DNA from 3 places in the Haloimpatiens massiliensis genome. Region 1 is predicted to be linked to each of the others. Evidence: predicted binding sites of a transcription regulator. Region 1 holds the regulator's gene; each other region holds the start of a gene.
What was found. The regulator Rex, encoded in region 1, represses fermentation and respiration genes when NADH is low (regulators of the CRP and FNR family bind a similar motif). The targets are predictions, from matches to a motif close to ATTGTTAANNNNTTAACAAT.
Positions count from the first base shown of each region.

Region 2: C1715_RS10410 (DUF1002 domain-containing protein) is a predicted target of Rex. The motif match lies at 2,027-2,046, and genes of this name have one in related genera.
Region 3: gap (type I glyceraldehyde-3-phosphate dehydrogenase) is a predicted target of Rex. The motif match lies at 1,714-1,733, and genes of this name have one in related genera.

Region 1 covers NZ_LT854640.1:1,417,436-1,420,734, forward strand. Annotated here, with positions in the region: gene C1715_RS14885 (transketolase family protein) at 1-731, shown strand, start outside; gene C1715_RS14890 (redox-sensing transcriptional repressor Rex) at 1,166-1,807, shown strand; gene C1715_RS14895 (short-chain-enoyl-CoA hydratase) at 2,514-3,293, shown strand.
Region 2 covers NZ_LT854640.1:478,208-481,506, reverse strand. Annotated here, with positions in the region: gene adhE (bifunctional acetaldehyde-CoA/alcohol dehydrogenase) at 1-6, opposite strand, end outside; gene C1715_RS10410 (DUF1002 domain-containing protein) at 895-1,842, opposite strand; gene C1715_RS10405 (coenzyme F420-0:L-glutamate ligase) at 2,070-3,257, opposite strand.
Region 3 covers NZ_LT854640.1:2,024,950-2,028,248, reverse strand. Annotated here, with positions in the region: gene C1715_RS17725 (LiaI-LiaF-like domain-containing protein) at 1-418, shown strand, start outside; gene C1715_RS17720 (hypothetical protein) at 424-933, shown strand; gene C1715_RS17715 (metal-binding protein) at 940-1,188, opposite strand; gene gap (type I glyceraldehyde-3-phosphate dehydrogenase) at 1,833-2,885, shown strand; gene C1715_RS17705 (DUF8052 family protein) at 3,212-3,299, shown strand, end outside.

The DNA of each region.
Region 1 (3,299 bases):
TTGCTGTTAGTGGTAAAACCGTTTTTACAAGCACTTTTGCTATGTTTGCTACAGGAAGAGCATTTGAGCAAATAAGAAATTCTGTAGCATATCCAAACTTAAATGTGAAAATAGCGGCAACTCACGCAGGGTTAACTGTAGGTGAAGACGGAGCTACGCATCAAGCTATAGAGGACATATCTTTAATGAGAAGTATACCTAATATGGTAGTAATAAATCCTGCAGATGCTGTGGAAACGGAGCAAGCTATTTTTGCTGCAGTAGAGCATCAAGGACCTGTGTACATAAGACTTGGAAGAATGGCAGTTCCTATTGTACATGATGAAACCTACAAATTCCAAATAGGGAAAGGTGAAGTATTGAGAGACGGAAAATATGCAACTATAATAGCAACAGGCATAATGGTATCTGTAGCTTTAGAAGCGGCAGAAGAATTGAAAAAGCAAGGTATTGAAGTAAATGTCGTAAACATGCCAAGCATTAAACCCATAGATAAAGAACTTATTATCAAGATGGCTAAGGAAACAGGCAAAATAGTTACTGTAGAAGAACACAGTGTTATAGGTGGGTTAGGATCTGCTGTAGCAGAAGTATTGGTACAAGAATATCCAACAAAAGTCAAGATGGTTGGTGTAAAGGACAAGTTTGGTCATTCAGGAACTCCAGCTGAATTATTAGAACACTATGGGTTAACAACAAAAGATATTATAGAAGCAGTTAAAACAGTATAATTTATAAATAACTTTATAAATTCTCCGTTGTTTATATGATAAGATTATGGAGATTGAATTTAAGGTGAACATGATCAGGTATTATCTCTTGTTCAATAGTTATTATGACTCAATTGTCACAGATAACTTTAAAACATTAGATAAATACGGATTCTGTTCACCTTTAAACATGTTTCCATTTGGAGGCTAAAGGAATATTTTAACTTGCAAAAACCTGGTGAAAAATAATATAATTAATATAGCCTAATCAAGATGCTGTTAAAATAGGGGGATGTATACAAAAAACATAATTACATAAAATAATATTAGGATTAACTATTGACAGGGTATATAATAGAATAATAGTATTATAATTACGGTATAAATTATGTTGTTATACAAATACTGTAGTAAGGCAGATATAAGATAATTTTCGTAGTAGGGAGGTGTAGAAATTGGATAAGAAAAAAAATATATCTATGGCGGTAATTAAAAGATTACCTAAATATCATAGATATTTAAGAGAGCTTATTGAAAATGATATAGATAGAATATCTTCAAAAGAACTTAGTGAAAAAATAGGGTTTACTGCTTCTCAAATAAGACAGGATTTAAATAATTTTGGTGACTTTGGACAACAAGGGTATGGATATAATGTAAAGGAACTTTACAATGAAGTCAGTGCCATATTAGGATTAACTAAAATTTATAAAACTGTAATAATAGGTGCAGGAAATATAGGTCAGGCTATTGTTAACTATACTTATTTTGATAAAGTGGGATTTAGCGTTCAGGGCATGTTTGATATAAATCCTAAAATAATAGGATTGAAAATAAACGATGTTGAAGTTTTAGATATTGATTTTTTAGATGATTTTTTAAGAAAAAACAATATAGATATAGGTGTAATATGTGTACCTAAGAATAGTGCTCAGAAGGTTTGTGATATATTAGTTAGAAATAGAGTAAAAGGAATATGGAATTTTGCTCCTGTAGATTTGCAGATATCAGAGGATATTGATATAGTAGTAGAAAATGTCCATTTGAGTGAAAGTTTGCTAACACTTAGTTGTTTAATGAATGATGATATTAATTAGGTTTAAAAAATTTTAATGGTATATTTAGTTTTATATAGTAGGGTAAACAAAAAATGTTTATTATATTTAATTTACATTATTATGGGGATAGAATAATAATTGGAGCTCAGCTTCAATTATTTTTTTATAATATTGTTAATAAAATAACGAAAAAAATAAATCTATGTAATATTAGGATTATCCCACAAAAAGCATTACATTACCTGAATTATGAAATTTCTCTGGAATGACTTGCATAAGAAGCAAAAGAACTGTTTAAATTTAATTTTAGAAATTCTTCTTTTAGACAGATAAAATTATCGTAACCCTTAAAAGGACGCCAGGCTAGCGAACCTGAGGCAGGACGCTGAATGTGAGCGTTAGATAATTTTATATGGCTAAAAGATTAGAATTTCTTAAATTAAATTTATTGTTCCAAGCTCTTATGCAAGTTATGGAGAAGAAATTTCATAATTCCATTACATTGTACCTTATTGTGGGTTAATCATATTATTCATTTTAAAGATAAAACTCTAAAGGGCTTCTGAAGATATAAATTTATAAATAAAGAAGTTCTTGAGCAATTTCAAATTTTATTGATAATTAATTATGTTAAATTTTACATTTGAATTAGTAATGATAGTAACGTAAATTATGAATTAAAAATATAATAATATAATATATATTTTTTTTAAAATATGTTAATATAGATATGGGGAGGAGTAATATGGAACTTAAAAACATTATTTTTGAAAAGAGAGAAAAAATAGGGATAATTACTATGAATAGGCCTAAGGTGCTTAATGCTATAAATACCGAAACTTTAAATGAACTTAATGAAGTTATAAGTTATGTTGAGAAGGACGAGGATATATATGTAATTATAATAACTGGAGCAGGCAAAGCTTTTGTAGCTGGAGCAGATATCAATGAAATGAAAGATATGACAACTATTGAAGCAAGAAAATTTAGCATACTTGGAAATAGAATTTTTAGAAAATTAGAAATATTAGCAAAACCAGTTATAGCAGCAATAAATGGTTTTGCTATTGGTGGAGGGTGTGAGCTTTCCATGGCTTGTGATATTAGAATAGCTTCTTCCAAAGTGAAATTTGGGCAATCGGAAGTAGGTCTAGGAATAACACCAGGTTTTGGTGGAACTCAAAGACTTGCTAGATATGTGGGTACCAGTATGGCAAAGGAATTGATATTTACAGGCAGATTTTTTACCGCAGAAGAGGCATTGAGTATAGGACTTGTAAATGCAGTGTATAAACCAGAAGAACTTATGGATGAGGCCATGAAATTAGCTGAAGTTATAGCTAAAAATGGACCAATAGCAGTTAGACTAAGTAAGGAAGCTATAAATAATGGTATGCAGATGGATATTGACACTGCTATAAGATATGAGTCGGAAATATTTGGGGAATGCTTTTCAACAGAAGACCAAAAAGAAGGTATGAATGCTTTTGTTGAAAAAAGAAATAAAAATTTTAAAAATAAATAAAACAAA
Region 2 (3,299 bases), 940 kb from region 1:
CTTCATTAAAAACACCTCTTTCAAAACATTCTTTAAATTATATTAATTTAAAATATTTTCTCTAGACATATTATTTTTTACAATCTAATTATCCAACATTGTTTGTTAAATGTCAATCATAGTTTGATAATTTTTTTGTATTTTTTATGCTTTTTTTAATATTTTCATAAGTAAATATTTTTAAATTCAATCACATTGATATTGAAAACCTTTACTTATATAAATCTTCTAACATACTGCAAAGCCTAGTATTTATTTAACATCAAGAAAAAAAATTTATTTTAAAATAACATTTTATTCAACTCTTCGTTGTAAAAGCTAAACAAAAACACGTCTGGTTAAATTATTAACAATATCAATCTTTTATATTTGCTTTTTAGTGTATTATCTTTAATTTTATACTATATCTTTGCCTATTTTTAATATATTTTAACATTGTTAATACATTTAAGAAATATTATTAGCAATATTATTTCTTAATCACTCTTACATCCTAAGTTAATATTTTAAAATAAAAAGTATCTGCAATTCACATCATTGCAGATACTTTTCATTTAAATTATATTTATGATTATCCCACAAAAGTATTACATTACTTGAATTATAAAATTTCTTCGGAATGACTTGCATAAGAAGCAAAGGAACTATTAAAATTTAATTTTAGAAATTCTTCTTTTAGACAGATAAAATTATCGTAAGCCTGTCAACGCCAGGCTAGCGAACCTGAAGCAGTACGCCCAATATGAGCGTTAGATAATTTTATATGGCTAAAACATTAGAATTTCTTATATTAAATTTATTGTTCCGAGCTCTTTGAAGGATAAATTTCATAATTCCACCACATTGTACCTTTTTTGATTTAATCATATTTATATAATTAGCTTAAACCACATTTTAAGATACATAATACATTGAAATTTTTTCAGCATATATTTCTTCTCCTACATTGTAAGAAAAAAGATCCACAAAGAAATCTTTAATAGCTGTAAAAAATCCTTTAATAGCCGATCCTATTTTGCTAAAAAAACCTTGAGCTTCTTCACTGTTCAATTTATCCTTTAATGATTTGCTTACTCCATTTAATTGATCTTTCAATTGACTAAAATCTAAATTTAAGCCATTTATCTTCTTCATCAAAGCAGTTATACTCTCTATATCCTCATCGCTTAATTTTTGACCATAGTTATTAGTTATGTTTACTACTATTTTTTTTATTTCTTCTTCTGTTTTAGGTTTTTTCTTAATAACATCTTTCTTAACTTCATTCATTAATTTAGCAGCTTCATCTTTTCCAATTTTGTCACCTAGTTTACCAGTTTCAACTAATTCTTCATTAGCCACTTTCTTTTTATTTTCATCAATTTTTTTACCGCCACTACTATTTTCAAATCCTTTTAATATACCTGTAAGTGCCGCTGTACCTGACACCTTAAATGGGGCTCCTACTTTAACATTGGCATTTTTTATACCTGCTGTTATTAATGCATTTTTTATCATACTTTCTGTAACCCAAGATATATTATTTACTGAAATATTCAAGCCATCTTTGCTTGTGGGCTCTACATAAGAACATGATATGGCCTTTGTACCTATTTGCTCCTTAGAAGCTACCTGTCCTAAATATTTAACCTCTTCTTCATTGGTAACTTCTATTACATTTGCATCTCCTTTATTAACGCCAAAATATTTAAGCATGTCTTCTTTTTGTTTTGCGCTTAAATCAGCTCCCAACGTAACAACTTTAAAAGAATCTGCATAAGCATTTTTTGCTGGGAAAGCTGTTGCTACAGACATAATCATTAATGCTACTAATAATCTACTTATAATTCTCTTAACTTTCATTTTCATCTTTAGGGAGAAAGTCTATTATAAATATCCCTCTCCTCTAAAGTTCACCTCCCTCTATAATCTTTAAATTTATTACTATACATGAAAAAGTGCCACTGCTTGCCATATATATACAGCACATTATATTTCATTTATATAATATCCTATATATTATTTGTATTCAACAATACCTATTTAAATTATCAATATTTTAATATTTAAACAAAAAGAGTAGCTATCCGCTACTCTACTGCATAACTATCAAAATATCCTTGAATTAATACTATTGGAGTTCCCTTATCTCCACTACCACTGGTTAAGTCACATAAACTTCCCAAAAGGTCTGTAAGCTGTCTTGGAGTTGTTCCTAATTTTTCTCCTTCAGAACTTTCATTTTTTGTCTTCTCCATAATTTTCTTTTTCATTGCTTCCGCCATGTCTTTAGAATTTAAATTTTTAAGCTCATTGTCTGCAATATACTTTAACTTTATCTCATTTGGTGTACCTTTAAGCCCATTTGTATATCCAGGAGATACCACTGGGTCTGCCAACTCCCATATTTTGCCTACTGGATCTTTAAAAGCTCCATCACCATAGACCATTACCTCTACATTTTTACCTGTTTTTTCTTTTATTCCTCTTTGAATATCTTCTACAGTTTTTCTGCAATCCTTAGGAAATAACTTTACTGTAGTATCAGTAGCTAAATTAGAACCTAATAAGCCATAATCTGGATTAAATCCACTTCCATTGATAGAACTATTTAATATTTCATCTATTCCATATACATTTTTAGCTCCAGCCTGCTTTAATAATCTTTTAGTCCTATTTCTCTCGTGTATATTAGCAACTAAAACTTCTTTAGTGTATTTTAATGCTACCCTCGGGTCATTAGCAAGGATTATTTCTATATTATTATTTACAGCAATATTTTTATACATTTCCACATAATCAATTCCTGTAAATGGATGAGTAACCTTGTCCCCAAATAATTTTCTATACTTCTCTTCTGTTAAAACATCAGTATATGGATTAACTCCCAACTCGTCCATTTTATCTACATCCATTAAATGATTTCCAACTTCATCAGATGGATAGTTTAAAAATAAATATATTTTCTTGCCGCTAGCTGCTAGACCTTTTAATATCAAAGAAAATCTATTTCTACTAAGTATTGGGAAAACAACTGCAAAATCCCCTTTAAATTTTTTATTTATATCCTCAGCAATATCTTCAACAGAAGCATAGTTTCCTTGTGCCCTTGCAACTAAGGATTCTGTAACTCCTATTATATCTCTATCATTAATGCTAAATTTTTCAGTCTCCATAGCTCTTATAATTGATTCTACTACAATATTAACTAAATCATCACCTTGTTTTACTATAGGAGCTCTTACCCCTCTCACTGTAGTGCCTACTGCTCTTGTCATATAAACATCTCCCTTTTTTAAAATATCGTACATCTGAAACCA
Region 3 (3,299 bases), 610 kb from region 1:
TGTAAATGGAGTAGAAGGGACCATATATGTGCCAGAGGGCATGTATGTGAAAGTAAATGGAACCAATTTAGACATTGAGGGCGATGACTTTAATGGTGATATTGATATAGATGGCTCCAATTGTAATATAGACTTAGAAGGAGATATTAAAAAAAGTGTAATTGATATTTCCAATGGAAAGGTAAATTTGAAAAATAAAAAGTGCAATAATATAAAGATAGATGCATCTAATGCAACCATTACAATGAAAACTGAGGATGAAAATTTTAAAATGGATACGGATATAAATAATGGAGTTTGCAAGTTTAACGATGAAAAGAAGGTAAACTCAGGTATATCTAAGGTATTAGGAAATGGTGATGGACTTTTGAAGATTGATATAAATAATGGAATAATAAATGTTAAAAATGAGGAGTGATATAAGTGGAGAGGAAAAATGATTTAGTAACTTTTATATGTGCATTAATACCTGGAGTTGGGTATATGTATTTGGGTTTAATGGAGAAAGGTATTGAAGCGCTAGCTATATTTTTATTAATAGATCCAGTATTTAGATTTGTAGGCATAGGATTTTTAGCAGGAATAGTAAAGCTTATATTTTGGATATACACCTTTAGTGATACCTATAAAATTGCAGGTAAAATTAATAGGGGGGAGTATGTTCAGGATGGTTTTGTATTCAGTAAAGGATTTAAAGAGAGTGCTTTTAATATGAATAATGAAAACTATAATAGCGGAAATAAAGCAGCAGTTACAAAAAATAAATTTAATATATTAGGTTGGGTGCTCATATTATTTGGAACTATAGCTGTATTAAATAAAGCTTTTGAAGGAACAGAAATACATCATTTAATAAAATCCGCTATAAGTGCATATTTTTTACCAGCTGCTTTGATAATAATTGGTATATATATATTAATAAAGAAAAATTAGTAGCTACTAATTCATATCTTTTTTAAATGCATTTAAATTTTCTTCATCAGAAAAAGCAAAGGGTGAAGAGAATTTAAATGTTTTTTTATGTCCACAATCTTCGCATACACATTGGCAAACATCGAAAGGGAAAGAATTTATTATATTTAATCCTATGGAATCTGTAATGAAATTTCCACCACATATTTCACAAGGAGTGGAGTTTATTATCTGATATTCACTTTCAATATACTTCATCATTTCTCTTATAGTCATAAATGACCCTCCAATTCGATTTTATAGCATATATAAATAAAGTTCTTCATTTAAAATAGCGATTTTTATTCTAATCAAAACTTAAAAATTTATATAAAAAAGTTTAATTAGTAGTATTTTCACTTTTAATAGAATATGGAGTACATTACCATATATAGCCGTGTATAAATGCACAAAAATAATAATAACACTATATGTATTTGCTTGCAATAAATAATAAGCAATAAACTGTAATTTATAATATACAACTACACTGTTAAATTTGAAAATGTAGGATTTAAAATTTATACATTCATTTTGTATTCTGAATTTTAAATTTTACATTAAATAGTATTGCATATTAAAGTAGAGGTGAATTATCAATTTTAGAAATTATAAGCCTAATTGTGGTACTCTAATGCATATATGTGATTGAATATATGACGACTAATTTTAAGTAGTATACAATTTTTATAGTAAAAAGAAGATATAAAGATATAGGTCCATGTAAATTAATTAGATAAGGATATATATATAAATATAATCATTGACAAATAATTAGAAAATTAATATAAATAATATATAACATTTAGTTAAAAGTATACAACATTTAGAGCGTAAAAGAATATTGTATATTACATATAAAAGTATGGGGGGACATATAAATGAAAATAAGAGTAGGTATTAACGGATTTGGAAGAATAGGAAGAACAGTGCTAAGAATTGCTGAAGAAAAATTAAATAATGATATAGAAATAGTAGCTGTAAATGCCAGAGCTAATACAGAGACATTAGCTCACTTATTTAAATATGATTCATGCTTTGGAAGATTTAATGGGGATGTGGAGGCAAAAGAAAATTCAATAATAATAAATGGAAGAGAAATTAAAATATTACACGAAGATGAACCAAAGGATTTACCATGGGAAAAGTTAAATGTAGATATTGTTATAGAGTCTACTGGAAAGTTTAAAACAAGAGAACAACTTAATGGACATATAGAAGCAGGAGCTAAAAAGGTTATATTAACAGCACCAGCTAAGGATGGAGCAGAAGATGTAACTATAGTAATGGGAGTTAATGAAAAATCTTATGAAAATGATTTACATCATATAATATCAAATGCTTCTTGTACAACTAACTGTTTGGCACCAGTAGCAAAAATACTTGATGAGAAGTTTGGCATTGTAAAGGGTTTAATGACAACTATACACTCATATACTAACGATCAAAGAATATTAGATAAAACTCATAAAGATTTAAGAAGAGCTAGAGCAGCTTCAGAATCTATTATACCTACAACTACAGGAGCAGCAAAAGCTGTGGCAAAAGTTTTACCACAATTAAAAGGTAAACTAAATGGTTTTGCTTTAAGAGTACCAACTCCAACAGTTTCAATTACAGATTTAGTTTGTGAAATTAAGAAAAATGCAACAGCTGAGGAGATAAATGCAGCATTTAAAGAAGCTTCTCAAAAAGAATTAAAAGGAATTCTTGGTTTCTCAGACGAGCCACTTGTTTCAGTTGATTATAAAGGCGATGACAGATCTACTATAGTAGATGCTTTATCTACTATGGTAATCGGAGAGAACATGGTAAAAGTAGCAGCATGGTATGACAATGAATGGGGATATTCAGCAAGAGTAGTTGATTTGACAAACTATGTTGCAAATGAAATTAAAAAGTCAGAAGCAAAAAATGAACAAATGGCAGGATAATATTAGTCTATATTGAATTAATATAGAGAAAGAACTTTTAATTGCAACTTTTTTTATTTGAGGTTATCTTGATGCATCCCTTGTGGTGTACCCTGTGCGTGATACGCATGGGGATTTTTTTTAGGGAAAAGAAAATAAAAATATATCGTTTTTCCACCATTCTTCCACCATTTTTCCACCGAAAATTTAAATTTTATATGAAAAAGTGTCTCACATTAAAGTAAGATTTTAAATTACTTATTCATAAGCTCTTATAAGTATATTGTAATAAAATGTAATAGTGGTATAATAATTATATAGATGTATACATAATGGGGTGTATTAAAATGAATAATGTAGAATATATGAGGAAGCTAAGTGAAAGGCTTAAAACATATTATGATGTAAGTTTTAATATAATATTAAATGACAGAA